One region of the Paenibacillus sp. FSL H3-0329 genome, then DNA from elsewhere that is predicted to be linked to it. Evidence: riboswitches for the same ligand, from Rfam matches in the RefSeq annotation. Region 1 holds a riboswitch; each other region holds the start of a gene.
The links. Region 1 has a riboswitch for thiamine pyrophosphate ahead of NSQ66_RS12725 (ABC transporter ATP-binding protein). Riboswitches for the same ligand answer to the same signal wherever they lie in the genome.

Region 1 (8,128 bases):
TTCTTATTCAATTGTTCCTGCTTGCTTGGTGTTAACCGTACATGCTGTGAAATGGCTCCATAATCACTATTCGATCTACGACTCTGTGCTGCGCACCAGGCTCCGGAGCGCTCTGCCTTACGCAAGGCTTTTTGTGTCTTGGTTCGTGCCATGTGACACCACTCTCCTATTCATGGGTGAATGATTATTGATCTTACATCTATAAGACAACTTCATTTTAACATATTCCAGACTATGAGCGAAGCAAGAATTCCGTTACACTTAGAGCAAAGCTAGTATTCTATCTTATCTAAATAGATGCGGAGGTTTAAAGGATGAATTACCAGGTTTTGTATGAAGGTGCTTTTGCTATGTTAAAGGTCCAACTAAATCCCGGTGAAAGCGTAAAGGCTGAAATGGGCGCAATGGTCGCGATGTCACCTAACGTAGAATTAAAAGGAACCGTGGATGGTGGTTTAATGCGCGGTCTCGGGAGAATGCTGAGCGGTGAGAAATTCTTCTTTCAAGAACTTAGAGCGACCCGTGGTCAAAGTGAGGTATTGCTGTCACCTGGCTCACTCGGCGATATTCAGGCGATAGAATTAGACGGATCGTATAAACTGTTAGTTCAAAAAGACGGATTTCTCGCCGGAACTGAAGGCATTCAAGTAAATACCAAAATGCAGAATTTAACCAGAGGGCTCTTCTCCGGTGAAGGCTTCTTCATTGTAGAAATCAGTGGCAGAGGAACGGTGTTCCTGTCTTCCTTCGGTGCTATCCATGCGATTAATTTAGGACCTGGTGAAGAAATGATTATCGATAACGGACACCTCGTAGCATGGCCAGATTATATGGACTATAAGGTAGAAAAGGCAGCCTCTGGCTGGCTAAACAGCATAACCAGTGGTGAAGCACTTGTGTGCCGCTTTCGTGGAGAAGGTGTAATTCTCGTTCAGAGCCGTAACCCTGGCAGCTTCGGAACGTGGATCAAATCCTTTGTACCTACTCGAAGCTAGACTTCCTAAAACGCAGTAATCAAAAAAGACACAGGCTTGGACCCTGTGTCTTTAGGTTAGAAAGCGATCTTACGAGACTGCTTTATCTGCTTCTGCTTTTGCTTTTTTGCAGCCTGTACGTTTACATGTTCCATAAGTACCCTTGAAATCAAGGCGATGATCCGTGACGTTAAAGCCATATTCACGTTCCACTCTTCTCTCCAGCTCCACAAGCCAGTCGTCCTTAATTTCCTCCAACCGACCGCATACGCTGCATATCAAATGATGATGCATATGCGAATGATCGTTCCCGCGCAAATCGTAACGGGCAACTCCGTCTCCGAAGTTCATCTTCTCTACAATGTGTAGCTCACATAAAAGCTCAAGTGTACGGTATACCGTTGCCAGGCCCAGATGTGGATAGCTGTTCTTAACAAGCATATATACTTCTTCTACGCTTAGATGATCCTTCTCATTGTCGAGCAGAACGTTCACTATAGCTTCACGCTGAGGCGTTAATTTATATTTTTGCGCCGCAAACAATTGACTGATATTTGATATTTGATCCATTTGGTCTCCTACCTTCCCGGAACGATTTAACATCCGTACCCTCTGAGACGCTCCTATTTATGCAGTTTGGACAAACCATAAATAGTAATCGTTACGATATAATCATAACAAAATTAACCACGAATGAAAAGAGCCTGACATCATTATATCATTTCATGCCACTTATCCAAAGTACTACACCCCAATCTGGCCCATATTTCTATTAAAATCTACTTTTTCGTGAAATAATACAGATTAGACCGCAACCTTTCCATAATTTACAACGTTAAAGGAGTGACAAAGGCTAAGGAGCCTATCCATACAACGAGGTGAAAAGACATGAACATGAAAAAAAGCACACTAGCAGCGATCACAACCGTAGCCATTTTCTCCTTTTCTTTGGGTGGTCAGATGTTTGCAGCTGGGAACACCTTTAAGGATATTGATAACATAAACGGCAAAGAAAAAATCATTTCTTTAAAAAATCAAGGGTTAATTAAAGGTGTCAGCGAATCTCAATTTCTCCCTGGCTCTAAGGTAACTACAGCCCAAGGGATTCAGTTTATCTCCGGCGGTCTCCAGCTTAGCCTCGCGGCCATTGATTTTAACAAAGCTCCTGTTGCCAGCGGCTTGTTCACAAAAGTAAAAGACAAAGCCTGGTACGCTGAAGCCTTTATCAATGCTTATTACAATGAAGTTAAGCTTCCTAAAGACATTGATCCTAACCTCATTATGACCAAAGAGCAATTCACTAACTATCTAGTGCAAGCGATCGAAGGCGTTGGCAATCTGCCGATGATCAATATCGTTCCAGTAGATATCGCTGATGAAGCTTCTCTGACTCCTGCGTATCAAGGCAGTATTCAGCGCTCCCTGAAATACAAGATCAATAGCCTGGATGCTAACGGAAAGTTTAATCCAAAAAGCGAACTCACCCGCGCCGAAGCAGCGATTATGCTCTACAACGCTTTGGAATTTCTGAAAACTGGAGTATAAGCCAAATTTCAGATACTCTTCTCATTTGAATAATCTACACATGAAAAAGCAGCTCCGGATGATTCCCGAGCCGCTTTTTCGTGTATATTGTCTTTCTACTCTTCTTCACCATTCAGTCTGTTCAGAAATTGCAGAGCCCGGGGATTCTTCGGATGCTCCAGCACTTCTTGCGGAGTCCCTTGCTCTAAGATATGACCACCATCCATCAAAATGATCCGGTCCGCTACATCGGCGGCAAATTTCATCTCGTGGGTCACAATCACCATAGTCATACCTTCTGCCGCTAATTGTTTGATAACCTTAAGCACTTCCCCTACCAGCTCAGGATCGAGCGCCGAAGTGGGCTCATCAAACAATAACACTTCTGGATCTACTGCCATAGCCCGGGCGATGGCCACTCTCTGCTGCTGTCCACCTGACAGCTGATGTGGATAGTTATCAGCTTTATCTGCCAAACCCACCTTAGCCAGCAGCTGAAGCCCCCGCTTGCGCGCTTCTTCCTTGGATCGTTTCAGGACAGTTACCTGTCCCTCCATCACATTGCCAAGCGCAGTCATATGCGGAAATAAATTATACGATTGAAAGACCATCCCTGTTTTCTGACGAAGGGCCAATACGGAATTCTGAGGAATTTTCTTATGATCTGTAAAATTGATGGTGATATCACTGAGCGACAGGCTGCCTTGATCCGGGATTTCCAACAGATTAAAACAGCGCAGCAGTGTAGTCTTCCCGGAGCCAGATGGCCCAATAATGACAAGTACCTTTCCATGCTCCATTTTCAGATCAATACCCTTTAACACTTGGAGTGCGCCGAAGGATTTATGCAAATTAATGATTTCAATCACAAGTATCTCTCCTTTAGGTCGCAGAGTAACGATCGAGTCGTTTCTCCAAGTAATTTTGCAGCGCCGACAGCACAGAACAGAACACTAAATAAAACAATCCTGCTTCGGAGTATACCAGCAGAGGCTCATAAGTGGTAGAGGCTACCTGCTGTGCGGTTCTAAACATCTCCGTATAGGTGATGATCGCTGCAAGCGAAGTATCTTTAACCAAGCTAATAAAGGAATTGGATAACGGCGGTACAGAAACGCGCGCAGCTTGTGGCAGAATTACGCGGCGCAGAGCCTGCCCACGAGTCATCCCGACTGAGAAGGCAGCTTCCCATTGGCCTTTATGTATCGACAGGATAGCAGCGCGTACGATTTCCGATGAATAAGCCCCTACGCTAAGAGTAAATCCAATGGTGGCGGCAATGAAGGGGTCGAGTACAATACCAACAGCCGGCAAACCATAAAATATAATAAATAGCTGCACTAACAATGGGGTTCCTCGAATAACCCACACATAAAAACGGGCGATTAGCTTCGGAATTACCCACGGTGAAAGACGTGCCAGCGCGGTTAGGATCGCCAAAATCAATCCAAGCACAAAGGAAAGTAGCGCCAACGGAATGGTAAAAGCCACCCCGGCTTTTAGCAGGGGTAGCAGTGTGTCTAAGAAAATTTGTATTTTGCGGTCATCCATTATTCAGACATCCTTTTTAGCTTCCAGGCTTAATTAGCCTTGCTAGCCTTGTATTATTTTGAAACGTCAGCTCCAAAGTATTTCTCGGAAATTTTCAAGTACGTTCCATCACTCTTCATCTCTGTAATCGCATCACTGACCGCTTTCACCAGCTCATCATTGCCTTTCAGGAATACTGCGGCACTTTGTGATCCTTCAGGAATCTCATCAACCACTTTAATTTTTGCATCTGGTTTTTGTTTTTTTAGATCCAGATAAGACAAGCCATCATTCACAGTTGCATCAATACGTCCCGAAGTCAGCAGATCCATCGCTTGATTGAAACCGTCCGTAGCTACGATTTCAGCATCGTTCTCACGAGCGATGTCGGATAAGTTACTTGTCAGGGATTGTCCGGCTTTTTTACCCTTAAGATCGGCAAAGGTCTTAATATCCTCATTGTCTTCGCTCACGATCAATACTGCTTTGGATACGATATAGGGTTCAGAGAAATCATATTTCACTTTGCGATCTTCGTTAATGGAAACTTCATTAAAGATTACATCAAACCGTTTCGCATCCATTCCAGCGAAAATACCATCCCACTGAGTTTCAAAAAATTCAGCTTTAACACCTAAACGTTTTGCTACTTCTTCAGCAATTTCCACGTCAAAACCAGTCAATTTCCCCGCAGTGTCATGATAAGTAAAAGGCGCATAAGTCCCTTCTGTACCTATCCGCAATTTGCCGCTGGCTTTCACAGCCTCCAAACTGTTTTGCGCTGAAGATGCTGCTCCACCATTCGTTCCAGCTGTAGGTTCAGCAGCCGTATTGGTATTCGAATTATTGCCGCAAGCCGCTATAAGGACCACGGTTAACGCCAATATAATAGTTAAACTCCATTTTTTCATTATTAAATCCCCTCTCTCTACCCGGATTTTTTCCGGTAAATTGAATAGTACACTGCCATCACATGATCGTCAATACTTTTTTCCGATTATATACATCGGAATTATAATATTAACTAGATTCCTACCTATATCTTACCCAATCTTGGATTAATCCTTCACTTCTTTCTCTCTTTACTTCTCAGAAAGATATGGTATATTTATTAACAAATTAATATGGACCTGTTATTTCACTAGGGGAGTCGGCCGACTGAGACGGAGCTTCAAGCTCCGGACCCTTGGAACCTGATCTGGATCATACCAGCGGAGGGAAGTGGAGCAGAATTTTCATCAAGCATGTTAAGTGTTATTATGCAGAATGAACTTTTTGACCCATTCATTTCCTCTGGAAATGGATGGGTTTTTATTTGTTTAGGCGCTCCACAAAAATTTTAGGAGGTTTGATCATCACGACCATTTTATCTATTCAAGGCCTAACCTACTCTTTTCCGGAATCTGAGCAACCCCCTGTATTCGCAGATCTATCCATGGATATCAGGCAAGGGGAATTCGTCTCCGTAGTAGGTGCTAGCGGATGCGGGAAAAGTACATTTTTCAAAACGATTGCCGGTTTACTCGAACCTACTCACGGAAAAATAAAACTCTCTACGCACCCGTCAACCGCTAGTCGTTTAGGTCAGATCGCTTATATGCCTCAGCAGGATTTATTGCTGCCTTGGAGGACAGTGCTCGACAACTGCCTTTTGCCTTGGGAGATCAAGCCCAGATTCAATAAACAAGAAACGATCACTCAGATTCGGGAAATGTTGACCCGCTTCGGCTTAGCAGATGTAGAGAAGGCTTATCCCCATGAACTTTCGGGTGGAATGAAACAGCGAGTCGCATTTCTGCGCACCTTAGTGGCTGGAGGCGGAAGTGGTCTTATGCTGCTGGATGAGCCCTTTGGCGCTCTCGATGCCATGACCAAACGCGAGATACACCGTTGGCTGTTGGAGTTATGGGGTGAATTGAATCAGACGATTATGCTCATCACTCATGATCTGGAGGAAGCACTATTGCTCAGTGACCGGATTTATTTATTATCTGGCGGTGCGCACAGCGAATTACAGGAGATCGTTGTGGATTTACCAAGGCCAAGACATTATAAGATGAACTACGAACCCCGGTTTATAGCACTGCGTGCAGAGCTGGAGCGGAGATTACATGCGACCTATACCTTTTAAAAAACATCTAGACAACTATGGTCCCTTCCTTCTTCTGGTACTGCTCATTCTTGTAATCTGGGAGTCAGCTGTTCGCCTTCACATGATTCCAGCCTTTATTCTCCCTGCACCTTCCTCTATTGGAATCGCATTGATCGAGCACAGGCAATTATTATTTGGACAGCATTTATTGGCGACGTTACAGGAGATACTGGTGGGTTTTGTCCTTTCTGTTATTTGTGGTGTATTGCTGGGCACTGGAATGTTCCTGTATCGCCCCATAGAAAAGGCCATCTATCCCTTTCTTATCATTAGCCAGACGATCCCATTAATTGCGCTATCCCCCATTTTTATTATGTGGTTCGGATATTCGCTGTGGAGCAAAGTGGCTGTGGTGTTTTTGACGGCTTTTTTTCCAGTCGTAGTGAGTACATATGATGGACTTCGTACAAGTGGCCAGACTTACAAGGACTTATTATTAACATTTGGTGCAAACCGCTGGCAGCTGCTTGTCAAAACCCAAATTCCACTGGCGTTGCCTGCTTTTTTCTCTGGCTTAAAGCTGTCCATTGTATACTGCGTCATCGGAGCTACTATCGGGGAATGGCTCGGCGGCAGTAAAGGACTCGGTTACTTCAGCCGCAGAATGGCCGGAAATATGCAGAGCGATGAAATGTTCGCGGCTGTATTTCTGCTGTCCGCGCTTGGTGTGGTGCTTTTTCTGGCGATAGCTTTACTCGAACAATTATTTTTAAAGAAAAGAGGATCAAACCAATGAATCATTTAAAATCCCCACAACGAGGACTTATTTCTGTATTTCTAGTATGCACACTTTTGCTCTTAAGCAGCTGCGGGAAGGCAGACAAGATAAATAACAACTCCCAAACCGATCCCTCCAATACCGAAAATAAGCAGTCACACAAGCTGACGATTATGCTTGATTGGTATCCCAATGCCGTTCATTCCTTTCTATACGCTGCGCAACAGCAAGGTTTTTTCCAAGAGGAAGGTTTGGATGTCGAGATCAAAATGCCTGCAGACAGCAATGATTCCCTAAAGCTTGTTGCAGCGAATCAAATTGATCTAGCGCTCAGTTATCAGCCTCAGGTACTTATGGCACGCGGCGAGAAAATCCCTGTACGTTCGATTGCAGCAATCGTGCGGCATCCACTGAATCATCTGATGGTTCCTCAGGCTGGCAGTATTCATAGTCCAAAAGAGCTCGCGGGAAAACAAATCGGCTATTCCTCCATTCCGCTCTATGAAGCGATGATTCGGACAATGATCCAGAGTGATGGAGGCGATCCTTCATCCGCCAAGCTGATTGACGTAGGTTTTGACCTCATCCCTGCGATCTCTACTGGACAAGTAGACGCAATAATGGGCGGGTTCATCAACCATGAACAACTAATCCTTGAAAAAGAGGGACATCCGGTCACTTCGCTTAATCCAACGGATTACGGAGTGCCTGACTATTATGAGCTTGTGCTGGTGGCCAGCGAACAAGGATTGCAAAATTCTGAAGCCTACTTTAAAAAATTTCTAAATGCCATTACAAAAGGACAGGAATTTGTGGAGCAGAATCCTGAACAAGCCCTGGATTTACTGGTTGCACATGAAGATGCAACTTCACCGCTCGACAAGGAGATTGAGAAAAAAAGTCTTGAGATTCTGCTGCCGCTGATGAATGCTGGCGATCAATCTTTTGGATATCAAGACCCGACATCTTGGGAAAAGGTTCAGCAGTGGTTATCCACCAACAATCTTCTACCAGAGGATATTAAAGCACAGGAAGCTTTTATCAATCTGTAATGTTTAGTTAGTTGTTCATACAAGCTTGAGGAGGAATTATGATGAGTTATTTAGCCAAAGTACGGGAATCCAACCCGTTGATCCACAACATCACTAATATTGTGGTAGCCAATTTCTCAGCCAACGGTCTGTTGGCGCTTGGCGCCTCTCCCTTTATGGCGGATGCCCACGAAGAAGT
Region 2 (8,128 bases), 3.2 Mb from region 1:
CATTAATCCACCACGGGCTTTCCATATACCACAACAACTGCAATGATTTTGTTAAATCCCCCTGCTCCACCGTTCGTTCCTCACGATATCCGTCAATAAATGCTGAAGCTAGTGCTCCATCTAAATCTTCATCTAAAGCACATGACATCACTGCTCGCGCCACATCTAGCTGCGGATAATCATATTTGAACCGATCAAAATCTAGAATTGCAGACAATTGGCTATCTTGAAATAAAAGATTATCAACCCATAAATCACGATGTGCCCATCCAGCTTCAAGTCCTTCGAATATTTCCGGATCTATTTCTTCAGTCGCTCTTAGTTGTATCTCTAGGTCAGTGATGAGTGAGGTTTTACCCATTTCCTTTGATTGTTGTAGGAGTACATTCCAATGTTCTAAACGTTCCTCAGGGCTTTGTGGAATAAATTGTGGGGTTCTTTTCAAACTAATGGTCCCATCATTTAATAAACGATGCATTTTACCTGTGGCACGACCCAAATCAAACATTTGATGGATATTAATCTTACCCGGCTCTATGACACGGCCTTCACAATATTCCATTGCCATAAACGTTTCTCCCTGATCTGATTCCAGTAAAACATTATTGTTATAAGCCAACAATCCGGGACATGGGAGCCCCTGTAGATACAATCTTTTCTGTTGAGAAAAGGCAAAGTTCAGCTCTTCTGGGTTATACAATTTATATCTTTTTTTGTTGTATTGTTTAAGTAGAAATTGCCCTGAATCCGTTGTGATTTTCCATTTAAGATTTAACCAGCCACGTTTTATTGGGGTAGCATGAAGGACTTTCAATCCAAAAAAATGATAGAAACTATTACTTAAATCCTCTAAAATGGCTTCCTCTGAACGAATCGCTTCCATTTCATCAACTCCTATCTATTCAAAGTATAAAAGAAGAAGCCGCCAATGACGACTTCTTTTAGATATTTCTTTTTAGCAGAAAAAGTTATCTATAAATGAGGCTCCCGCCTTGGAGAAACTCTTCTGCCTTCTCTTGCATTCCTGATTCAATTCTCGTCGAATTACGGATATTATGAGAGATCTTCATACTGCAAAATTTCGGCCCGCACATGGAACAGAAATGAGCTGTTTTAGCGCCTTCCGCAGGCAATGTCTCATCATGATATTCGAGCGCTCGCTCAGGATCTAACGATAAATGAAATTGATCACGCCAACGAAATTCAAAACGGGCTTTCGAAAGAGCGTTATCCCGGTCTTGTGCTCCTTTATGCCCTTTCGCCAAATCTGCGGCATGTGCCGCTATTTTATAAGTAATGACCCCTACACGTACATCTTCCTTATTAGGCAGGCCAAGATGCTCCTTCGGAGTTACGTAACATAACATTGCTGTACCGAACCAACCAATCATCGCTGCACCTATAGCAGAGGTAATATGATCATACCCCGGCGCAATATCTGTAGTCAGTGGACCTAACGTATAAAAAGGGGCTTCGTTGCAAGTTTCAAGTTGCTTATCCATATTCTCTTTAATCAAGTGCATCGGCACATGTCCTGGACCCTCTACCATCACCTGTACATCATGACTCCAAGCCATAGCTGTTAATTCACCTAACGTCTCTAACTCGGCAAATTGTGCTTCATCATTCGCATCAGCAATCGAACCCGGACGTAATCCATCGCCTAGGGAAAAAGAAACATCGTACAGCTTCATGATTTCACATATCTCTTCAAAATGTGTATATAAAAAGTTCTCTTGATGATGCGCAAGACACCATGCCGCCATAATGGAGCCACCTCTTGAAACAATACCTGTCATACGTTGTGCCGTCAACGGGATATAACGAAGCAGAACTCCCGCATGAATGGTAAAATAATCCACCCCTTGCTCCGCTTGCTCAATGAGCGTATCACGGTATACTTCCCACGTTAAATCTTCCGCTTTCCCATTCACTTTTTCCAAAGCTTGATAAATAGGCACCGTTCCAATAGGAACAGGAGAATTACGGATGATCCACTCGCGTGTCGTATGGATGTTTTTACCTGTGGAGAGATCCATTATATTGTCTGCACCCCAGCGGGTAGCCCATCTCATTTTCTCCACCTCTTCCTCTATGGATGAGGATACTGCGGAGTTTCCAATATTGGCATTGATCTTTACCAAAAAATTACGCCCAATAATCATTGGTTCACTCTCTGGATGATTGATATTCGCTGGAATGATGGCGCGACCGCGGGCTACTTCATCTCTTACAAATTCCGGTGTCACATTCTCACGAATCGCAACGTATTCCATTTCCGAAGTAATAATCCCTTTGCGTGCATAATGCATTTGAGAGACATTATGCCCCTTTTTCGCTCGCAAAGGTTTTCTATGGAGCGCTGGAAACACTTCCGCCACAGCTTTTCCCGTTGCATTCCCGTTATCTTCAGGCTTCACGGTTCTTCCTTCGTACGCTTCCACATCCCCTCGTTCCTCAATCCAGCTTAGACGATTGGGCTCTAACCCCTGACGAATATCAGTATGAATATTAGCATCCGTGTAAGCCCCACTTGTGTCATAGACATGAATTGGGGCATTCTCCTCTTCGCCGTCTATGCCCGCAGTTGGACTAAGTGAGATCTCCCGCATAGGCACCTGAATATCAGGCCGTGAACCCTTTACATACACTTTTTGACTTGCTGGAAAAGCTGATAAATTGATTGGATCGTTGTTCAATTCGCTTGTCATCTCAATTCCTCCTATAAGGTGATTTGATCAAGCGGAGACGGTCTACTCCCCACACATAGAAAAGGCCACATCTGTATAAGATGAGGCCTTAGAGTAGACAAATAGAAATAGAGCTCCATTTCCTCCGCTGGCATTATCCAGATCAGGTTTGACGGTCGATAGTTATAACTATCCTCTCAGCCTGGTCCCACCAAGCTCCCGTAACTATATAATTGCTACTTCAAAGTATAACCGAAAAGAGAGAATTATCCAAATCCACTCAAATGTGAGATCAATGTGTACGTTAGTATAACACCAATACCCCAAATCCTTCCAGAAGCACCTCGCCCGACAATGTTGTGCCGCTCAGTAAATCTGTTTTGGTCTCATGAAGATGGATCGTGACAGGAGTCTCACTATAATTAAGCAAAAAAGCATAACTGGAAGAAGCTCCGGTACGGACTTGCAGCTCTACCTCTTCTGGGAGCTTCAGCCAATTTGCTGGCGATTGTAGATCCATTAAATTTATGATCTCAGCCGCTGCCTGTTCGTTAAATACGGCTCCGTAATACCAAACCTCACCCTTGCCGCGACGATTTCTAGTTACCGCCGGTTTTCCCGCATAATAATCAGAGGCGTAAACCGCCATCACTTCAACCGAAGCTTCCTCTATTTTGAGAATATCATTAAAGTCATCTGCTCCTGTAACGACTTCGGTCGCGCCCGACCAGCTAATTGTTGTTGGCTGACGACTGCCCTTAACCATTGTGAATTCTTCAACTGTGATCCCGCATTGATCCTTAGCAGTACCTGGGAAAGGACGCATATAACATTGACCGCGCTCATCCTTATAGCCAGTTCTACAGCCGAAGATCAGTTTGCCGCCTTGTTGAACATATTCATCCAGCAGAGACGCTGTCTCATCTGTCATAATCGCTGGGTGAGGATAGATAAGCACGTCGTACCTTGCAAGCTCCTCCAGCGTTGTTTTTTTGCGCAGATAGAGCACGTCATTCGGGATATGCTTCCGCTGAAGAGCCTTGTACCACTCCTTATTGCTCTTCCACATAAACGGGCCATGCCAAACATCGTATTCTCCATCCCACTCATTGTCATAATCACGAACAATAGCAACGTTAGCCTGATTATGAGTACCGATAAACGCTTGACCTGCTGCTGCCAGCTCCTGACCGATCTGCCCCGCTTCCCGCACTCTCCGGTTAGGCTGATTATGATAGTCATTGATTCCATGCCAATAAATTTCATTGCCCATCGTAGCTGTCCGCCAGCGGAAATATAACACCATATCTGCCCCATGAGCGATCGACTGATAAGTCCATAACCGCATCTGCCCGGGCTTTGGAGAAGGCATATCCATCCGGTTCACCCAGCCACCCGGGCCCGACTGCTGCTCCATAATGCAGAAATTCGGGGATATCGAACGAACAACAGATAACGACAGTCCCCAGCCTCTATCATTCAGCGGATTCCGCTCATTCGGGTCATAAAAAATAGTAGAGAACTGAGGATAGGAATCATAGCTGAAGAAATCCAGCAGTTCATCCGTCATTTCATGGCTATCGAGATGACCGAACAGACCGTTCGTGGTTACCCATTGCTTAGGGGCAAGTTTACGAATGATATCCGCTTGGTTTTTGGCAAAAGAAATTGTATTGTCCGAAATAAACCGTTTTTCATCCAATGCCTGATGAGGATTGGGTTGCTTCGGTACTGGAGTCGGACGTGGAAGATAGACCTGAGACCAGTCACTATAGCTTTGATTCCAAAAAACAGCTCCCCATGCCTCGTTCAAATGCTCAAGCGTAACATATTTCTGCTGTAGCCATTCCCGGAAGGCCTTATGGTCACTCTCCGAATAAAATTCACTGATCTCACAGTTGAGCTCATTATCAATTTGCCAGCCAACTACACCCGGATGATTGCCGTAATGTTCAGCCATTTGTTCTGCAATACGTGCACACAGTTCCCGGTATTTAGGACTGCTGTAATTATAATGGCGGCGCATGCCATGCTGAAGTGTAACACCTTCGTAGGTTACATTTAATACTTCTGGATATTTATCAGTCAACCAAGCTGGAGGCGTTGCCGTCGGAGTACCAAGTACAACCTGAAGACCATATTTATGTGCTAGATCAATCGCCCGATCAAAGAGCCCGAACTGAAACTCCCCTTCTGTGGGTTCAAAAATAGACCAAGCAAACTCCCCCATCCGAATGATCGTAAAGCCGAGTTCACGCATCCGGCGATAATCGTCCTCCCACATGTTTTCTGGCCAGTGCTCCGGATAATAACAAACGCCAAGCTCGAATTTTTCAGTTGCGACAGGTTTCTTCATCATTACCTCCAAAGTATTAAAAATATGCTTTCAATATTTTATAATTCTATTGTAGTATCAATGATAAGAGGTCTTATATAACAAAATATTGCTATCATATAACAATCTTGCGTTTATTGCCTTAATCCAACTTGCGCTCTGTTGCGCTACAGAAATGGGTGCTGCCAAACATGAAGAAACAATGGTATTTGCCGACACCGGCTTTTTCAAAATATGTCTGTTATCCTGAATTTTTGGGACATTACACTCACTTTCCACAACATACAGAGAGAAGAAGCGAAGGGTTTCTGGGGAGTTATAACCTGCATTTGATCTTTGGTGGGGAGGGTTATGTATTCCATGAGGGCGAACGTATTCCGATGAGTAGAGGACGAGGTTTTCTGTACCCAAAAGGGGCTTATCAGCAATACGGCTCTGACCCAGGCGAGCCTTGGGATGTCCGATGGGTTCATTTTAATATTGAAATCGTCCTCCCCTTATTAGAGGAAGTGGACCAGTCCCGTGCATACCTGTTCACTTTTGATTTGGATGCTAAGCTGGACGAGCTATTCGAGGAAATGTACCTACTGAGCGCTTCCTACGTGACCCGTAGCGAGCCAAGACTATCTGCTCTGCTGTATGAGCTTCTAGTTAAATTGCTGCAGAACTCCGAGCCGCTTCACGGCTCAGTACCGCACGAGGTTAGACAGTCCATCCGGAGTGCTGCAGATATCATTCATGTCGAATGTGCCAGCCCTTGGTCTCTGGAATCGATGGCAAGATTGACCGGGTACAGCAGCTATCATTTTCTAAGGCTGTTCCGGGTGGTTATGGGCAAAACTCCAAACCGTTATTTAACCGATTGTCGGCTGGCTAAAGCCAAGCTTTTACTGGTTTCCACAGGACTCTCCATTGCTCAGGTTGCGACTCAGTCCGGTTTTGCCCAATCCAGCTATTTTATTAAAGTGTTCAGAAGGTTTGAAGGCATGTCTCCTGTGAAATACCGGCAGGCTTTTGGGGCGTAGACGATCTTCCTTCAGTCCGTAGAGATTCAATCTTAGTCTCTTGGACTTATCACCCTTAAAGATCATCCTTAAGAGAAATTTCACTCTCAATATCTAAACTTATTGTTTCGGAATGAATCTCCCCTTCATTATCATTCCATGTAATAGATAAAGTGGTGTTTTCATAATTTTGTCTATTTTTATTTAATTCGTCATACGAATACGGACCTGTTATAGACCCGATATCAGTGTTACTTAATATTGAAACGGGTCCATCCGTTGACCTAGCTTCATTTACAAGAACTGTTTCATCCTTATTATTAGTGTTTTTTTCATTGACTTCATACTTATAATAGCTACTATTCACTAAAGCGCTTGGGTCTCCCTTGAACACTAACTTCCCATGTCCCCGTAAAATTTTGCTAGATGAAATTATTATTTTGTAATCTAAAACATCCCATGTATCCCCTGTGCCCTTAAGCGTATATACTTGAACACCAGTGTTTAAATTTGTTTCGAACTCTTTATTGAAATATAAATAACTCCATATCGCATTCGAAATAATAACCACAGCTACAAGCACTAGGATTAGTTTTTTCATATCTGCTCCTTTATAAATACTCCCCAGCCATTATTTATATCTTAAATTCCATTCTTTTGACCAATTCGGAAATGCTTCTCCGGTCAATTCTTCGAGTGTTTTTCCATCAATGGTGTAAACCCAGCCCATATGTAATTCATCGAAATCAGGAAAACTATAGCCTCCTATCACTTCATCGTCTGCTTCTAGCAGAAAAATCAGGGTTTGTTTTTTTGTATTATCCTTCTCGTTATCTAAGGGGTGGTTTTTAACGATTAACTTACTTGTAGTTATTTCCTTACCTATATAATCGATTGGATCAACACTTTGAACACTCCAATATTGTATGTATGGCATTTCCGTCAGCAGTTTTTTATCTAATAAATATTCAGAAACAATTCCTTCATTACTAATGATCAGATAGCCCATATCGGTAATAAATTGTTCAGCTTTGCTATATTCTTTTTTTGAATTATCGCTAATTTCCTCATCACTACATCCCAATAAAAAGATTAAGAATAACGGAATTATGATTCTCCTTAATTTTTTCATAGGTTCTCTCCTTGCATTGTTTATTATCTCCGCGCTCAATTTATAGATTAATCTTATTGTATGAATTTAGTATCATCAAACTCTTTAGCGTCTTATAGGCTCTCCATTCCAACCTCGCTGTTTCACCGGGAGGCTCCCATTTTATCTGCCATCCTCCATCATCCTCCTGTTGGTATTCTAATACTTTTAAATGATCAAGAATGGTTTCATCAGAAAATATGCTGCTACAGTAAGAAGTTGGTGATGGCGAAAATTCTAGAGGAGAGAGTCCATAACTGTGGGATGCGGCATCCAAGCAAAAAAAGTTGGCAGTAATAAGCTCCTTAGATAATTTTTGAAATAATCCTTTGATAAAATCCGATTGAGGTAAGCTTTCCAATAAATAAAATGCAGTTAAAATTGTATGCGCATCATCATAGGCTTGTGAGTGAATATCTTCCAAACAAATTTCTGTCGCTTTATCAAGCCAGGAATGTTCTATCCCTTGCCATTTAAGAAGCCCGACAAGACCAGTAAGTCTGCTAAATGATGGCTCTGGAGAAAGAGGGTTATTCCAATGTTCTGCTCTTGGATAGTTCGATGATGAAGGAAATATTGTTGGAATCCCTTTTTTTAAGTCAGCATGCTTTGAAATATAATCACATGCTTTTTGAGAGAGTTCTTCGTCTTTTATGTTACAGTCATATAAGAAACGTAGTGCAAATTCCATGAAAAGTGGCTGACTACCGGGTGCCCGTAAATCTGGCTCTATTGCATTTCCAAACCCACCATCTTCGTTCTGGTAGGCTATTAGAGAAGTCACAACATTGCTTATTGATCCACCGTGGAAAATATATTCAAAAACCCTTCTTTCTAATAATCTGCCATGTGTCCAAATGAAATGGGCTGCTTTTTCAAAATCCATCTGTTCCCCTCCTCAAAATTTACGCTAAGCATTTAAGTATTCAATGACACTTTTAATATAGGA
Region 3 (8,128 bases), 2.5 Mb from region 1:
AGTGGGAGTGAGGTAAGGAGTAGGGGCAAGAGTAAGTAGTGGGATTGAGGTAGGGAGTAGGAGTAAAAGTGAGTAGTGGGATTGAGGTAGCGAGTAGGGGCAAGAGTAAGTAGTGGGATTGAGGTAAGGAGTAGGAGTAAAAGTGAGTAGTGGGATTGAGGTAGGGAGTAGGAGTAAAAGTGAGTAGTAGGATTGAGGTAAGGAGTAGGAGTAAAAGTGAGTAGTGGGATTGAGGTAGGGAGTAGAATGTAAGTGCGACTATAGTTGTGACCTTTAAACAAATTAATAATAATAAACAACACCGATTCTGGTTGATGCCATAGCCTCGTATTTAATTCAAGCTAAAAGCTAAAGGGGTACAATAAGGGGATAAATTCCCTTGAGTCACTGGAATTCCGCCCGAAGAGGCAAAAGAAAGGCAAAAATGCCCTAGAATCGGTGCGATTCCGCCCGAAGTGGTAAAAGAAAGGCAAAAATGCCCTAGATCGGGTGCAATTCAGCCCGAAGCAGCAAATCAACGGTATATATCCCGTAGAATGAGCCGAATCCGGTCCGAAGCAGCAAATCAACGGTATAAATCCCGTAGAATGAGCCGAATCTGGCCCGAAGCAGCAAATCAACGGTATAAATCCCGTAGAATGAGCCGAGTCCGGCCCGACGAAGCAAATCAACGGTATATATCCCGTAGAATGAGCCGTATCCGGTCCGAAGAAACAAATCAACGGTATAAATCCCGTAGAATGAGCCGAATCCGGCCCGAAGAGGCAAATCAACGGTATAAATCCCGTAGAATGAGCCGAATCTGGCCCAAAGCAGCAAATCAACGGTATAAATCCCGTAGAATGAGCCGAACCTGGCCCGAAGCAGCAAATCAACGGTATAAATCCCGTAGAATGAGCCGAATCTGGCCCGAAGCAGCAAATCAACGGTATAAATCCCGTAGAATGAGCCGAGTCTGGCTCGAAGCAGCAAATCAACGGTATAAATCCCGCAGAATGAGCCGAATCCGGCCCGAAGCAGCAAATTAACGGTAAAAATCCCGTAGAATGAGCCGAATCCGGCCCGACGAAACAAATCAACGGTATAAATCCCGTAGAATGAGCCGAGTCCGGTCCGACGAAGCAAATCAACGGTATAAATCCCGTAGAATGAGCCGAATCCGGCCCAACGAAACAAATCAACGGTATAAATCCCGTAAATGTCCCCAGCCCAACCCGGTTACTATCCATTACCAACACGGAGGCCGTTTTCGCCACACATTTAATGTGATCCCTACTAGGATGAGTGAAATTTGTTAAATGAGCAGATACATCCGCACCAATTGTAAATATGTTAGGGAATTTATCGCTGCAAATAAATAACTGACACCGCTATACCAGCGATATCAGTTTACAGTGCTTAGCGATTAAGCTAGCGGCTGCCTATTTTTAGCTTGTTCCTCTCGCATCCACTGTGACAACTGGCGTTTGAGCTTAAGGAACTCGGGAGAGTCCGTAATCTCATCACGGCGTGGCCGCGGAAATGGCACATCGACTGTATGCAGAATGGAGCCGGGGCGGCCGGAAAATACATAGATACGATTAGAGAGCAGCAACGCTTCTTCGATGTTGTGAGTAATGAACAGCACAGAGCGGCGATTCTCTTCCCACAGCTCAAGCAGCCAGCGCTGCATTTCACTGCGAGTTAGTGCATCGAGTGCGCTGAAAGGTTCATCCAGCAACATTAGCTCCTGCGGAGCGAGCAATGCTCTGAGAAAAGCTGCACGCTGCTGCATCCCGCCAGACAGCATATGCGGATAAGCATGTTCGAACCCGCTTAACCCAACCTTGGCAAGCCACTGGCGTGCTTCCTCGCGGGCTCCATCCCGCAGTGCGCCCTTGATCTCCCCAGCAAGCAGCACATTATCCTCAATCGTACGCCAAGGAAAAAGAGCAGGCTGCTGCGGCATATAACTAATTTCACCGCGTTGACCTGTAACGACCTTACCGTTCATGCGGATCGTGCCTGCATCGGGTTTCACAAGGCCGCCAATCATATGGAATAAGGTGCTTTTTCCGCAGCCGGAAGGACCAACGATCGAAACGAATTCTTGTTGCTCTACCTTGAGAGAGACATTATTCAGAACTTTTGTCTTACGGCGACGATGGAAAAAAGATTTGGAGATGCCGCTCACTTCAAGGGCGGGTGCCACGGTATGAGCTTCAGGGGAGCTTATAACTTCTGTTGTTCTGTGTTGCATTTGCGTCGCTTGAGACATACAGGCATCTTCCTTTCTATGAGTTACGGCGCGGCTTCCAGCGAACCAGCCATTTTTCCAGCAATGCAATAATAGCAAAGAGTACAAGACTTAAAAGCACAATAATAACAATAGCGACAAACATCCGATCCGTACGATAAGCGGATTTCTGCAGAAGCATATAATAGCCAATACCTTTATCCGCGCCAATCCATTCAGCGACCACGGCGCCCATAACCGCATAAGTAGCAGATATTTTTACACCGGAAAATAGTGCCGGGATAGAAGAGGGCAGCTCCAGCTTGGTAAAGATTTGCCACTTGCTTGCGCCAGCCATTTTCATATAATTCATCATGACCTGATCACTTTGGGCCAGGCCGCCCATCGCAGCGACAGCTACAGGGAAGAAACATACTAGTGTAATCAGCACGATTTTGGGCAAAAGACCAAAGCCGAACCAGATAATGAGCAGGGGGCCGAGCGCGATGGAGGGAACATTTTGACTCAGAATAATGAGTGGATAAAAAGCCCGTCTAGCCCAAGGCAAAAGATGCAAAAGCAAAGCGACGATCAGACCTACCCCCGTACCGATGGGAAAACCAATTAAAGTGAGCCGCAGCGTAGCCATCGTATGAGCCCAAAGACCAGAAGCGTTACTGGTGGATTCACGGGCAATATCAGCAGGACTCGGCAGAATCCAGGATTCAATATGAAATACAGATACAGATAGCTGCCATACGGTTAAAAAGAAGACGACCGCCACAAGGGGCGGCCATATTAGCTTCCAGGTCGATCTCACGGCCGATATTTCTCCGTCAATTTATCCATGCTGATTCCGTTAGGATTATGAGCGATTTTGATCTGCGAAATTACGCTTGGACTGCCTGCTTCGATCAACGCCTCTTGCATCTGACGCACAACCTCCAGCAGCTCGCTAAGCTCACCTTCCATTGTGGTTTCCAGCGGATTCACCTGATGTTTAACACCGGATTTTTGAATGACCTCAATCGCTTTATCTACGTATGGGATGGAATCCTCATTGTTCGGAGTTTTTGGAATTACTTGAATGCTTAGTAGGGTGTTAGCCACAATAATCAATCCTCTCATTTTATAAGGTAAGTTCAAAAAGCCAACTTTGATAACGAAGTAATTCAGGAAGCAAACTCGACATCGAATCTTGAACGAACTTGGGAAGTCCGGTACTCACGTACCACATCACTACGCTCCGTTCCTCCTTCCTCAAGTAACGTCCAACCTTCTTGGTTCTGAAAGCCGTCTTTTTGAACTCTTAAATTATAAGGTAAGTTCAAAAAGCCAACTTTGATAACGAAGTAATTCAGGAAGCAAACTCGACATCGAATCTTGAACGAACTTGGGAAGTCCGGTACTCACGTAGCACATCACTACGCTCCGTTCCTCCTTCCTCAAGTAACGTCCAACCTTCTTGGTTCTGAAAGCCGACTTTTTGAGCTCTTAAATTATAAGGTAAGTTCAAAAAGCCAACTTTGATAACGAAGTAACTCAGGAAGCAAACTCGACATCGAATCTTGAACGAACTTGGGAAGTCCGGTACTCACGTAGCACATCACTACGCTCCGTTCCTCCTTCCTCAAGTAACGTCCAACCTTCTTGGTTCTGAAGTCCGCTCTCTACTCCGCCGGTAAAAAATCATTACTGAATGCACTAGCAGCATCCAGCGGTTTATCCAGCAACTTCAGATCATACATCCAGTCGCCGTAATTTTGCCAGACCTCGGTTTTTTGCTCGCCCCAGCGGGCAGCATCGTCCTTGTATTTTGGGCTAAGCCATTTTTGGCTAGCTAGGACAAGGTCGGCGTCCAGGTCAGGAACGGCCTTCGATAACATACCGGCAGCCTCTTCCGGATGATCAATAGCATATTGATAACCTTTTGATGTGGCTTTCATGAAGGCCTTCACCAGCTCAGGATGATCTGCAATTTGCTTCTCACTCGTCGTCAGCACAGGCGTGTAATAATCGAGCTGTGGCGCATAATCCTTTAAGTACAGCATATCCAATGGCTGGCCACGCAACTCAGCCTCAACTCCAGTCCAAGCGTAGAAAATCCAGGCGAAATCAATGTCACGTTTGACGGCGGTAAAATAATCAGCTTCACCGATACTGATCAGCTTCACCTTTTTCACATCGCCACCTTCAGGATCCATGATGGCCTTCATGGCTGCTTCTTCGGCCGGTGAGCCCCAGCCTCCGTAGGTTTTACCTTCGAAATCCTTTGGTGATTTAATATTGCGATCTACTGGAGCGGCGAATCCCGATGTATTATGCTGAATAATAGCTGCTATCGAGACAAGGGGTACGCCTTGTAGACGGGCTAGCGTTAATCCTTCTTGGGCGCTGATGCCAAATGCGGCTTCGCCAGAAGTAACCATAGTATCAGAACCCGCTGCGCCTGGTTGAACGATTTCGACGTCCAGACCTTCTTCAGCGTAGTAACCAAGATCCTTAGCTACGTATAGACCGGTATGATTCGTGTTCGGTGTCCAGTCGAGTGCGACTTTAACTTTGGTGAGCTCTTTTGGAGCATCCGTGCCAGCCGCTGCAGTTGGATCAGTAGCATTTGCTTTGTTTCCGGCTGTATTCCCATTGTTGCTGCCGCATCCGGCAATGGCAAGAATGAGTACACAGGTGAGGCACAACGTAAGTGCTTTTTTGAGGTGCATGTCTTCTTCTCTCCTTTAAGGTTACAAGAATCCCGTCTTCACAACATGAACCGTAAAGTGTAGTATGTACGTTTTTCTACATCTTTTAGTGATCTTACAAAAAAAGCGCCCCGAGTGATCGGGACGCTGGCTTGGCGCAAGGTTAGTCAAGGTCACAGGGACCAGAACCAATTGGCGATTCCTACGCTGGCATTATCCAGATCAGGTATAAGGGTCAGTATCTTGTGGGATACAATCTCAGCCGGCCAATTCCAGCACCCCTGGTTCTATGAAGTTAACGGGTATTTCTATGTGCAATATAAGTAAGTATAAGTTTTGTACCCATACTTTATATCTTATATTTCTCGCATACGGTGTATTATAGACGGCTGTACTCGGAATGTCTAGTAGTGCACTCCTGAATTTTTCCAATCCAGTAGTTTCTTTTTTGCTAGTCTAGATCTTTATATTTCTTGCGGTGACGCCGTTTAAGCTCACTAACCAGCGCCCCTAGCGTGAGGACAACGCTGATCAGAATCCCGCTCATGATCACGAAGAGGGCAAGAAATTCAAAGGGGGAATAACCAATCATTTTACTCCATTGGATTTTTCCATCCAGATCGTCAATGACCTGATTCATGCCGTAAATCCCGCTTACTACCGTAAATACAGTGAGAATCATCAGCAGATTATCCCGTCGCTTGGATTGAAACTTATCCTGATACTGAAACAGGTCATTTAAGGTTTCTTTCACTTCCTCGAACAAAGCGTCGTTTCCGTATACTTTACGCAGCTGAAGAAATATCTCCCGGCCCTGCGACTGGGAAATCAACTCCAAGAAGTAGAACTTTGCCGAGAACTTATTAATGGAGTAGATTAGATTGTCTATTTCCTCATAATCATGATTAATCCGAAGTCGGGAGTGCATGTTGGCAAGCTTTAGCAGAACGATTTTGTGGAAAATATTGAGTAAAAATCCGTAATAATATTGCCCGTACATCTGGTTGGCTAGACTAACAGCAATTTCCTGTTCAGCGCGGGTCATGCAGCAAAAGGTCTGCTCATTCATCATATAATACGTGTCTGGGCCCCAGCGATTATAGGAATGCTCATGACAATAGTTTGCAATATACGCTGGATCGCTTGCACTGGCATAGGGCTTTCCGTTCAGATCAATTCCATCAAGCTGTGAGGCGCGATAGCGTAGATTTACACTAATCTCATCAGAACTTTCTTCATTCTGAAAGCCGTAAAAAGCTTGTACCTGCATTCTTTCATCTACGAAAAAAGGAAGGGTCTCAAAATAAGCCCCATTGATATCCGATTGATCCAGATATGGCTCCAGTCCATCCACCAAATTTCGGAAGACAAAATCCTCTACCATCTCATAGGTCTGTTCCCCGCAATGAATATAAGTGTAGTCATCCTGTATGAAGGTTTTCTCTAGCGCACGGAAACGATCCGCGAATTCTAGGGCAATACTAAAGGGAATCGAATCCCCCTCCAGCTGGACACGTATCGTCACGAATCCAAGCTGAAAGGGACATATGAATATATCCGTCGAGAGAATTTTGAAAAATATAGATTGCTGCGGAATCTCCAGAATGCAGTCGAGATTATTTACTCTGGAAAAACGGCGAAACGAGTCGGCATCCTTCCTGCGCGGAAAAAGGACGTGTGCGGCAAACGGTAAATAGGTGCGCTCCATTCGTTCATGGGAAACACAGTAACCTTCTCCATAATAGGCAGCTTCCAGTTCTTTGTTATCCAGAAAAAAACGTGTGAATCCGTCGTCCTGTAATTGCTGGATAAGCTGCTTAGAATCGCCCTTTTTTATAGAGAAGGGAAATATAAACTGCATAAGCGCAGTATGTAACAAAGGCTCAGTTGAAGACTCATTTAAAGACTCATTCATTCATTGTCCATCCTTGTGCTCAGAATATGCTTATAGATCACATTACCCTAAAAGGATAACGTTGATACTATTCTAAATACGGGAACTCTTTCCTTCCACCGCTTGCCTGGCTTGGAATCTCCATGCGGCAATGCTTAGCAGGAACAAGAAGGCAGCAAAAGTGGCAAGTAATCCGGCTGTTTGTGCCACTTCTAAATGGTCCATAGACCAGCCCGTAAACAGAGGTAGCAAAGCACCACCAACGCCTCCGGAAGCAATCATAATGCTGGGTGTTGACTCTTCGGTGCCAGGCAGCATTTTGCTGGAGAAAACCAATGCAATGGAGAAAATACCGGACATAAACAGCCCCAGCAGCAGAATTACAATGAAAGCAGTCATTCGATTGTCAGTGAACGGAAAGAGTGTCAGCAGTAACAAGGTTAGTAAACAGCTGCTGAGAATGTACACGCGATAAGATATTTTTTCGGCAATTACACCCGCAAACAATCTTCCTGTAGACATCGCCAGCCAAAAGAAAGTGACTGTCAGTGCTGCCGCAGACTCTGTCATCCCTAGCTTGGCAATAAAGATAGCCGGCATAAAGTTGACTAAACTCATCTCTGTGCCTACATAAAGAAAAAAGAAAACGATGAAGATCCCTAGCAGAATCCATTGCTTACCTTTATACGGAAATTTTTTGTTAGAACGTGAGCTTGAGGAATGCGAATTGTCTGCTCCTTGGACAGAGGCACGTTCATCCAGCATGCGTTGTAGATTACCGAAGTGTCCTCTTGCCCAGAGGATAAGAGAAATCAAAGAGAAGGCAGCGACGATTAGAAAGGCCAATCTCCACGCTCCGGCAGCAATGAGCGGACTGGCGATAAGCGGCATCACGAGTGCGCCTATCCCGAATAGAACTTCGAGCCGGCTCATCGCAATAGCCGTTCCTTCGGTTACAGCACCAATAATGATGGTGCCGATAACCGCTTCGATCATCCCGAAACCAAAACCTGCGGCAACAGCGATAAAATACATCCAGCCCCAAGGCGGTAGAAAGGCATAGGCAACTTCTGCAACTATTAGAAGACTGGTGGCAATGAGGATGCCTCCACGTTTACCGAAGCGGCGATTAAGTAGGGGAGAGACCAACACGCCTGCTAAAAAACCAGCGAATTGACTAAAGATTAATTCACCGCCAGCACTGTAATTTTGATCATAATGTTGCAGTAGAACGGGCAGAATAGATCCCAGCACAACATGTGCCAGACCGATAACGAAGTAGGAGAGACAGCCGATCCAAATCAGTTTTTTCACGAAGTA
Region 4 (8,128 bases), 710 kb from region 1:
TAGGTTAGTTATGTACTGCCTAGGAGATATCTTATACACCTTTGTAAACAACTTATGGCACTGCACCCGACTTAAGCAAAGCTGCTCAGCAATCAAATTAACCGTGAGCTCCGGTAAATGAATATTGGCTGCAATATATTTTTCGATCTGATGAGCAGTTTCCACCTCGTACAAAGAGTTTGCTTGTCTCGCTGTGTTGGAATTCTCTGAATTCGAGAGCTGTACATCAATGAGTTCAGTCAAAATCATCAGGATGATCGCTTGCAGACGAAGCCTTTCTTTTACAAGGATCATTTCTTCAATTTCCTCGGGAAATCCAGTGGATGCCGTCGTGGCAAGAATATTATTCTTAATAAATTCATCCAAATGTTCCAGCTGCTGATTTAATCCTGAACGCTGCATTTGCTGGTTATTCCATTTCTGTACAGCCAGAGACTGAAACCATTCACGAAACTTTAAATCGTCAATATCGAAATGAAAGGAGAGGTAGATATAGTTGCTCAGGCCAGAATTAACTACATAATGACGTAAGCCAGGCGGAATAATTAACCAATCTCCTTTACCAAAGGCAATGGAGCTTCCTTCTACATATTGATGGGAGTTGCCGTCGTAGCAATACAATAGTTCGAAGATTTTGTGATGATGATCAGGGTATGCCCACCCAGGTTCTGCTACACGATAATGAACACCGATCAGCTGCAGTGTACTTATAATGTTCGGAAAGCTGACTTTGTAAGCGATAGGAGTTCTCCTCCTTAGGATCAATAGGGATGTTCTTAATTATATCAAGGATACCTATACATATGACCGTTTTGCAGTGTGAGCCGTTGATCAATTCCAAGTTTTACGTTACAAAAGGTCAAAAAAAAGAATGAAATCATCATTTGAATCACTTTAGAGAAAAGGGATAATGGAGGAACCTAGGGAAGTACTTCGAGAAACGGAAGGAAGTGTAATGAAGTGAGAAAGCTGTGTAGGGATATACTAATCTTATCTTCTTTACTTATGGCTTCATTGACTCTTACTCACGGTATAACAGAGGCAGCCCTTATTAAAGATGGGGTAGAGGGGCAACCTCCAATCCGAATTGCAAACGCATACAAGCTCAATTTTACAAACCAAGTTAAAACAGGGTATCAATCCGTTAGGTATGATCCTAATCGCGGTGCGCAATTGTATGACTCATCATTAGGTTATGGTTTTGTCCAAGAGACCAACGCTTTACCCGCTAGAGAAGTGCATACCGATTCAATTACATCCGATGGAACAGGTTTTTTCATCACAGAATCTTATTTTTTTGCTGAACCTAAATCTGAAAAGGATAATTATAATAACTACGGCATGGCGTTTCGAATGGATGCTTCTCCTGGAACCTACAACGTATATGTAAAAACGACTTCTGACGCAGAGGATGGGATCGTGTCAGTATCAGGGATGCAGACCAGCCGCTTGTTGAAAAGTGGACATTGGGACGCGGCAAAGCTTGTACCCGTCAAGCATACGGCTGTAGCCAAAGGGAAAGAGTGGACTTATACGTATGTAAACGGCCGTGACCATATAGATATTGAGATTGAACCGAACAAAGTGAACACAGCTGTAGGGATTGAGGAGATCATACTGGAACCGATTTTGCCACAGCATAGAGCAGCTGGAGCTCTTCCGAATTTATTTATACTTGGAGATTCCACGGTCAAGTCCTACACCTTCGACGAAGCGCCAATGAGTGGTTGGGGCCAGATTATTGGCAGTATGTTTAATCAACATAAAGTGAGTGTAACTAACTATTCCATGGGAGGACGCTCGTTTAAAAATGCCTATACAGAAGGTCGACTTAACGACATTTTACTGAGTGGCAGCATTGGGGATTATGTGTTTATTCAATTCGGACACAATGATGAGAGTGCAGATGAGTTCAGACGTTACGGCAGAGGTTCGACTGAGGCAATGTATGAAAACTACCTTAAAGAAGTTTATCTCCCTGCGATCCAAGCCCGGGGCATGATACCAGTACTGGTAACGCCAATGTCCAGAATTAAAGGGAATGCAAGTCCGGGATATATCTATGAGAATTCTTTTAAATCAAGAAAGTTTGTAGATATTCTTAAACGGGTTGCAGATGAATCTGGAGTTACACTTATTGACCTTAACTCGGAAAGTCTGAAATATTATAACGAGATCGGAGTAGAAGCGATAACAGCCCTCTTCATGTCAATTGAAGCCGGAGAAACGCCAGGCAAAACAAATGACGGAAGTTACGCTAACGGGCATCCTTCAAAGAAAATCGATGGGACTCATTTTAAAGAAGCGCTCGCCAAACAATTTTCGCGGATGATTGTTACGGAGCTTGTAGAGAAAGGTGCTACTGGCGATTCTACTGCTGCCTCCATTACTGCTTATCTTAAAGGGAACGTTAAGCATGCGGCACTAACAGGCAACTGGGATAAGGTTTTTCCGGAAATAACTAATGATACGACGACCGGGGAAGCTGCTTATTACCGCAATCAAATTGAAAAATTAATCCAGCTGGGAGTAATGGGCAAAGACCGCCAAGGGAATTTTAAGCCAGATACGGAGATGACAGTTGCTGAATTCACACGCAGTATTTCTAAGTTAATGAAAGTGGAAAGATCAGATCTTGCCTATTATCCGAAAGGTAAGCTGTCACGTGAAACGATGGGTGCTATTCTCTATGATGTTTACCAAGTAAAGTTTGCTAATAAACCTAAGTACATGACTGATTATAACGGCACAGCAGTAGTGCCAGGAGATCCTGGTTATGATTTCAATCTGGATCCAGGAGCTAGAGGAGCGATGTACTATCCACTTGTATCCTGGCAGCAGCTGGTTGATACGGCGGACATTTCTCCTTTTTTAATTTCAAAAGTGAAAAGTGCTTATGAATTAGGGCTTATTAGATCTGAAGTGGGGATTGCTAGAGGCCAAATGGTCAATGGGACAGAACTAGAACCTAAAGCCATAGTGACCCGGGAGAAAGCAGCTAAAGCTCTTTATTTTATGTGGGTACTGGAACATGGAGTGAATGCAGAAAATCATGTTTCTTCTTTGAAATAGTTAGGGTGAACAATTCAAGGCACAGCAGCGATGCTGTGCCTTTTTGTATGCAGTGAAGTCCTCTCCACTTACAGCAGTTTACATCCACGGTTGTTTATTTCTACTTGCATTGTGGTAAGTAAGATTCGTAAAGCGATTTAAGAAAATGACAAACCCAGCGTATAAACGTGCATTGTTGTGCCATCCTAAGATGATCAGTTAACTATCAATTTACTTAACGAGAGGAGATAGGGAAGATGTCAGGCAATAATAAACAAGCTACAAAAACCTTACCCCCACAGGAGCAGCATCATCAGCCAGGGATTGAGAGTGAAATGACGCCGCTGCCCAAATACGAGCCGGCAAATTATAAAGCAGCAGGTAAACTGCAAGACAAGGCGGCGTTGATTACCGGTGGAGACAGCGGAATTGGGCGTGCAGTTGCTGTGCTTTTTGCTAAAGAAGGTGCTGATGTGGTCATTTCATATCTTAATGAACACTCAGATGCAGAGGAAACTAAACGTCAGGTCGAGCAGGAAGGCCGCAAATGTATCCTAATTCCAGGTGATATCGGTGACGAGAAATTCTGTAAGGATCTTATTAAACAGACGGTAGAGGGCTTAGGAAAGCTTGATATTCTCATCAATAACGCGGCGGAGCAACATCCGCAAGCTAAGATCGAGGATATTACTTCCGAGCAGCTAGAGCGTACTTTCCGTACGAATATATTTGCGATGTTCTATTTAACAAAAGCAGCTATGCCTCATTTAAAAGCAGGATCTACAATTATAAATACAACTTCAATTACCGCTTATCGCGGAAGCCCGCAGCTGCTGGACTATTCATCAACTAAAGGAGCTATCCTGAGTTTCACACGATCTTTGTCCACGAATCTGGCGGAGAAGGGCATACGGGTAAACGGTGTAGCACCAGGTCCAATCTGGACACCGCTAATTCCCTCTACCTTTGATGCGAAGCAGGTTAGCGAGTTTGGAGGCACGCAGCCTATGAAACGGCCTGGACAACCAGAGGAGCTGGCGCCAGCCTATGTATATCTTGCCTCTGACGATTCCAGTTATGTGACTGGACAGGTTATTCATGTAAATGGTGGCGAGGTAGTAAACGGTTAGATTAGTACAGCTAATGTGAATAAATGGGTGTATTTCAATAAAAAAATATGTTACTATAAACCACGTTAGCATTTTAAAATTGTATATTTATGTCACTAGGGGTGCCGATTGGCTGAGACGGAATGGATTTCCGGACCCTTTGAACCTGATCTGGTTAAGACCAGCGTAGGGAAGTGGAGAACGAATTTCTGTTGTCGGGCTATTTGTAGTACCGTCTATATACAGATTCTGACTGCCTTCCTTACGGGGGCAGTTTTTTTGTTTTTTACTGGCCTACAGGGAAGTGAGAGAGAGGAGATCGCGAGTGGTACAAGCTGAGATCCATCTAATATCAGACGGCAAGCAGCTGTTGAGACAATTTGTTGAACTGGCTGTCACGGTGCAGACATGGGTCGATTATATTCACTTAAGAGAGAAGCAATGTCCAGCACGCGAACTGCTCTCTGCGGCACAGGAGCTGTTGGCTGCCGGTATACCCGCTACCAAACTGATAATCAATGACCGGATCGATGTAGCATTGGCAGCTGGTGCCGCGGGTGTTCAGTTGGCTGGGCACAGTCTGAGCCCGCTTACAGCCCGGCGAATTGCACCTCAGCTTTGGCTGGGGAGATCGGTTCATTCTCCGGAAGAAGCGGCGAATGCTTCAGAGCAGGGAGCTGATTATTGCTTGTTTGGCCATGTATTTCCCTCGGCGAGCAAGCTAGGGCTGCCCGCACGTGGGTTAGAGCTGCTTGCAGAAACGGTGAAGACTAGCTCTATTCCTGTAATTGCGATTGGCGGAATTGGTCCCGCTAATGCGGCGCAGATCATTAGGCAAGGCGCGGCAGGAATTGCTGTGATGTCCGGAATTTGCGGAGCGGATGATCCTTATGAGGCCGCCAAAGCTATTCATAAGGCGGTTCATTCATAGCCGGGAGGTAAAAGCATAGGCGAAGGGGGTGATTCAGAATGAGACTGTTGATTAACGGGAAATCCGCAGAGTGTTCTGGTGGTATTCAAACTATAGCTGATTTGATCAGTCTTCCTGAGTGGTCGGGTCGTCTGATGATCATTGAGCTGAATGGAGAAATTGTCAGTAAGGAGAATTATGAAAGTACTGCTCTGAGCGAGGATGATCGTTTGGAACTGGTGCACTTTGTTGGTGGGGGTTGAGATGGAGCGGTATAGAATTTTGAGAAATTTATAAGAACCAAAGGGAGGTAATTTCATGCATGACCCGTTACATATTGGAGGCATCGAATTAACTAGTAGATTATTTATCGGAACCGGAAAATATAGCCGGAATGCTCTGATCCCCGAAGTGATCGCAAGCTCTGGTTCTCAGGTGATTACTGTAGCGCTTCGCCGAGTGGACCCGGAAGGTGGAGCAGAAAATATCATGAACCACATTCCCGGCCACATGACTCTTCTGCCTAATACCTCAGGAGCGCGTACAGCGGAGGAGGCAGTCCGTATTGCGAGATTAGCAAGAGCTGCGGGACTGGGGAACTGGGTGAAGATCGAAGTGATCAATGATCAGAAATACCTGCTTCCAGATAATCTGGAGACCATACGAGCTACAGAGATTCTAGCGGCGGAGGGTTTTGTAGTACTGCCATATATGAGTCCGGACCTTTCGGCTGCTTTACGTCTGAGAGATGCCGGTGCTGCTGCTGTGATGCCGCTTGGTGCGCCGATCGGGACGAATCGCGGCCTGCGCACCAAGGAGCTTGTGCGTATTCTTATTGAAGAAGTGAATTTGCCGATTATTGTAGATGCCGGAATTGGCAAGCCCTCGGAAGCGGCGGAAGCAATGGAGATGGGGGCCGCTGCTGTTCTGCTTAATACGGCTGTCGCAACGGCACGTAATCCGCTCGTCATGGCGGAAGCGTTCCGCGAGGCGATATCCGCTGGCCGCAAAGCTTATTTGGCAGGACTCGGTCCTGTAGAAGAAGTTGCTTTTGCTTCGTCACCGTTGACTGGATTTCTGAACTGAATTTGATAGGTTCACCAAAGGAGGGAGGATTAGCATGAGCTTTTTTGACACACTGGCCCGCTTGGAGCAGTATCCATATGAGCAGCTGTGGAAGGAGTTCCGGGAGGATGACGTTAAGCGGGCGCTTGGAAAAGACAAGCTGAACGAAAATGATTTGCTGGCATTGCTCTCTCCGGCAGCAACGCCGCTGCTAGAGGAGATGGCGCAAGCTGCTCAGCGACTGACCCGTGCACATTTTGGTTATTCGATGCAGCTGTTCACACCGATGTATCTTGCCGATTTTTGTGTGAATCATTGTACCTACTGCAGCTTCAGCTCCATTTATGATTTTCCGCGTAAAAAGCTGTCCTTGGAGGAGGTTCGCAGGGAGGCTGAGAAGATTGCAGCTACAGGTCTGCGGCATATCCTCATTTTGACTGGTGAATCGCGCCGGGAGAATCCTGTCTCATATATTAAGGATTGTGTAGTTGTACTTAGAGAATTTTTTTCCTCCGTCAGTATTGAGATAAATCCTCTATCGACTGCCGAATATAAAGAGCTTCTTCAAGCAGGCGTGGATGGATTAACACTATACCAAGAGGTTTACCACCAGGAGACTTACAAAAAGCTGCATGTTAAAGGGCCTAAAAGAAACTACCGGAATCGCCTGGATGCACCTGAACGCGGCTGTCAGGCAGGTTTTCGTTCTGTGAATATTGGTACGTTGCTCGGGATGTACGATTGGCGGCAAGAGGCATTCCAAAGTGCCATGCATGCCCGCTATCTACAGGATCGGTATCCAGATTGCGAGATCAGCCTGTCACCCCCACGGTTTCGGCCTTATTTAGGGGAATTTAACCCAGAGTGCGATGTTACCGATCGATCACTAGTGCAGATTATTTTGGCATACCGGTTATTTTTACCCCGTTCGGGCATTACTTTATCTACAAGAGAGCCTGCCTCTCTACGCGATCATTTAATTCATCTAGGAATAACTAAGATGTCAGCCGGGGTCACAACTGAGGTGGGCGGTCACACTAATGCAGGGGGAACTCCGCAATTCGAAATATCCGATAGCCGCAGTGTGCAGGAGATTACGGAAATGCTATATACGAAGGGTTTGCAGCCGATTTTTAAAGACTGGGATATCCTGACTGAATCAGTAACGTAACGCTTGTATTTTTATTATTAATCACTAAAGGGACCCCTGCGAGATTCATGCGGAGGTCCTTTTTTCTATTGTGTAGATGGTGTTTAGTTTCCGGCAGAGAGCTCATCGAGAGACATTTCGAAGCTCGGTGCCATATGAGTCAGAAAATAATCCACTTCCTGCAGGCCAAGCCCACGAAGTTTTGCTGCTGTCTGCTCCTTCGCGGCGGCAAATTCTCGGTTGCCTGCAGCAACCTCCCATACGCATTTCAAATAAGCATCCAGCCGATCAGCGGCTTTCACATAGCTGTGCAGCAGAATGTCCTCCGAATCGGGAGGGCTGTCTTCCGGTCGTATGAGCTGAGTGTAGATGCTTTTTAGCTCTGATGGAATCATTCCAGTTAAGCGATCAGCCGCAACCTTTTCCATTTCGCGGAAGCTAGTGAGCAAGCGAGGATTGTTGTATTTTACCGGCGTGGCAATGTCGCCTGTGAATACTTCGCTGGCATCATGGAAAAGAGCTATGGTTGCTGCTCGTTCCGCGTTTAATGAACGCCCGAAATGTACATTACCAATGGAACAGAGCATATGTGTGAGCAATGCAACATGAAAAGAATGCTCAGCGACGTTCTCCGGTGCGGTGCTGCGCATCAAGCTCCAGCGCTGAATATACTGAAGACGATATAGATAGGCAGAAAAATGGTAGCTCAATTTTAAAGTAACCCCTTTCATGCGGTGCTAGGTATGATATTATTATACTAATTGTATCAAACTTTAGATAACCTGGAACTGCCGAGAGGAGCTTGAATGAAGATGCAGCATTTTGAAGACAGTATTTATAACC

Region 2: linked by a shared signal. The riboswitch ahead of thiC (phosphomethylpyrimidine synthase ThiC) and the one ahead of NSQ66_RS12725 (ABC transporter ATP-binding protein) in region 1 are both predicted to bind thiamine pyrophosphate.
Region 3: linked by a shared signal. The riboswitch ahead of NSQ66_RS02050 (ABC transporter substrate-binding protein) and the one ahead of NSQ66_RS12725 (ABC transporter ATP-binding protein) in region 1 are both predicted to bind thiamine pyrophosphate.
Region 4: linked by a shared signal. The riboswitch ahead of NSQ66_RS09485 (thiamine phosphate synthase) and the one ahead of NSQ66_RS12725 (ABC transporter ATP-binding protein) in region 1 are both predicted to bind thiamine pyrophosphate.

Annotation. Positions count from the first base shown of each region.
Region 1 covers NZ_CP150150.1:2,922,480-2,930,607, reverse strand. Annotated here, with positions in the region: gene NSQ66_RS12760 (hypothetical protein) at 1-152, opposite strand, end outside; gene NSQ66_RS12755 (TIGR00266 family protein) at 315-995, shown strand; gene NSQ66_RS12750 (transcriptional repressor) at 1,065-1,544, opposite strand; gene NSQ66_RS12745 (S-layer homology domain-containing protein) at 1,863-2,519, shown strand; gene NSQ66_RS12740 (amino acid ABC transporter ATP-binding protein) at 2,615-3,367, opposite strand; gene NSQ66_RS12735 (amino acid ABC transporter permease) at 3,381-4,049, opposite strand; gene NSQ66_RS12730 (amino acid ABC transporter substrate-binding protein) at 4,103-4,939, opposite strand; TPP riboswitch at 5,162-5,265, shown strand; gene NSQ66_RS12725 (ABC transporter ATP-binding protein) at 5,377-6,159, shown strand; gene NSQ66_RS12720 (ABC transporter permease) at 6,140-6,916, shown strand; gene NSQ66_RS12715 (ABC transporter substrate-binding protein) at 6,913-7,950, shown strand; gene thiM (hydroxyethylthiazole kinase) at 7,992-8,128, shown strand, end outside.
Region 2 covers NZ_CP150150.1:6,096,387-6,104,514, forward strand. Annotated here, with positions in the region: gene NSQ66_RS26875 (phosphotransferase) at 1-883, opposite strand, end outside; gene thiC (phosphomethylpyrimidine synthase ThiC) at 969-2,711, opposite strand; TPP riboswitch at 2,814-2,923, opposite strand; gene NSQ66_RS26885 (beta-galactosidase) at 2,995-5,046, opposite strand; gene NSQ66_RS26890 (AraC family transcriptional regulator) at 5,217-6,050, shown strand; gene NSQ66_RS26895 (hypothetical protein) at 6,106-6,630, opposite strand; gene NSQ66_RS26900 (hypothetical protein) at 6,661-7,161, opposite strand; gene NSQ66_RS26905 (hypothetical protein) at 7,202-8,065, opposite strand; gene NSQ66_RS26910 (AAA family ATPase) at 8,090-8,128, opposite strand, start outside.
Region 3 covers NZ_CP150150.1:453,635-461,762, forward strand. Annotated here, with positions in the region: gene NSQ66_RS02025 (hypothetical protein) at 481-1,176, opposite strand; gene NSQ66_RS02030 (ABC transporter ATP-binding protein) at 1,406-2,239, opposite strand; gene NSQ66_RS02035 (ABC transporter permease) at 2,274-3,035, opposite strand; gene NSQ66_RS02040 (MTH1187 family thiamine-binding protein) at 3,032-3,325, opposite strand; gene NSQ66_RS02045 (hypothetical protein) at 3,388-3,546, opposite strand; gene NSQ66_RS02050 (ABC transporter substrate-binding protein) at 3,886-4,935, opposite strand; TPP riboswitch at 5,097-5,207, opposite strand; gene NSQ66_RS02055 (hypothetical protein) at 5,366-6,829, opposite strand; gene NSQ66_RS02060 (MFS transporter) at 6,902-8,122, opposite strand.
Region 4 covers NZ_CP150150.1:2,211,511-2,219,638, forward strand. Annotated here, with positions in the region: gene NSQ66_RS09470 (AraC family transcriptional regulator) at 1-765, opposite strand, end outside; gene NSQ66_RS09475 (GDSL-type esterase/lipase family protein) at 1,006-3,072, shown strand; gene NSQ66_RS09480 (SDR family oxidoreductase) at 3,309-4,181, shown strand; TPP riboswitch at 4,269-4,370, shown strand; gene NSQ66_RS09485 (thiamine phosphate synthase) at 4,486-5,091, shown strand; gene thiS (sulfur carrier protein ThiS) at 5,130-5,333, shown strand; gene NSQ66_RS09495 (thiazole synthase) at 5,389-6,156, shown strand; gene thiH (2-iminoacetate synthase ThiH) at 6,191-7,306, shown strand; gene yfbR (5'-deoxynucleotidase) at 7,390-7,995, opposite strand; gene NSQ66_RS09510 (fumarate hydratase) at 8,098-8,128, shown strand, end outside.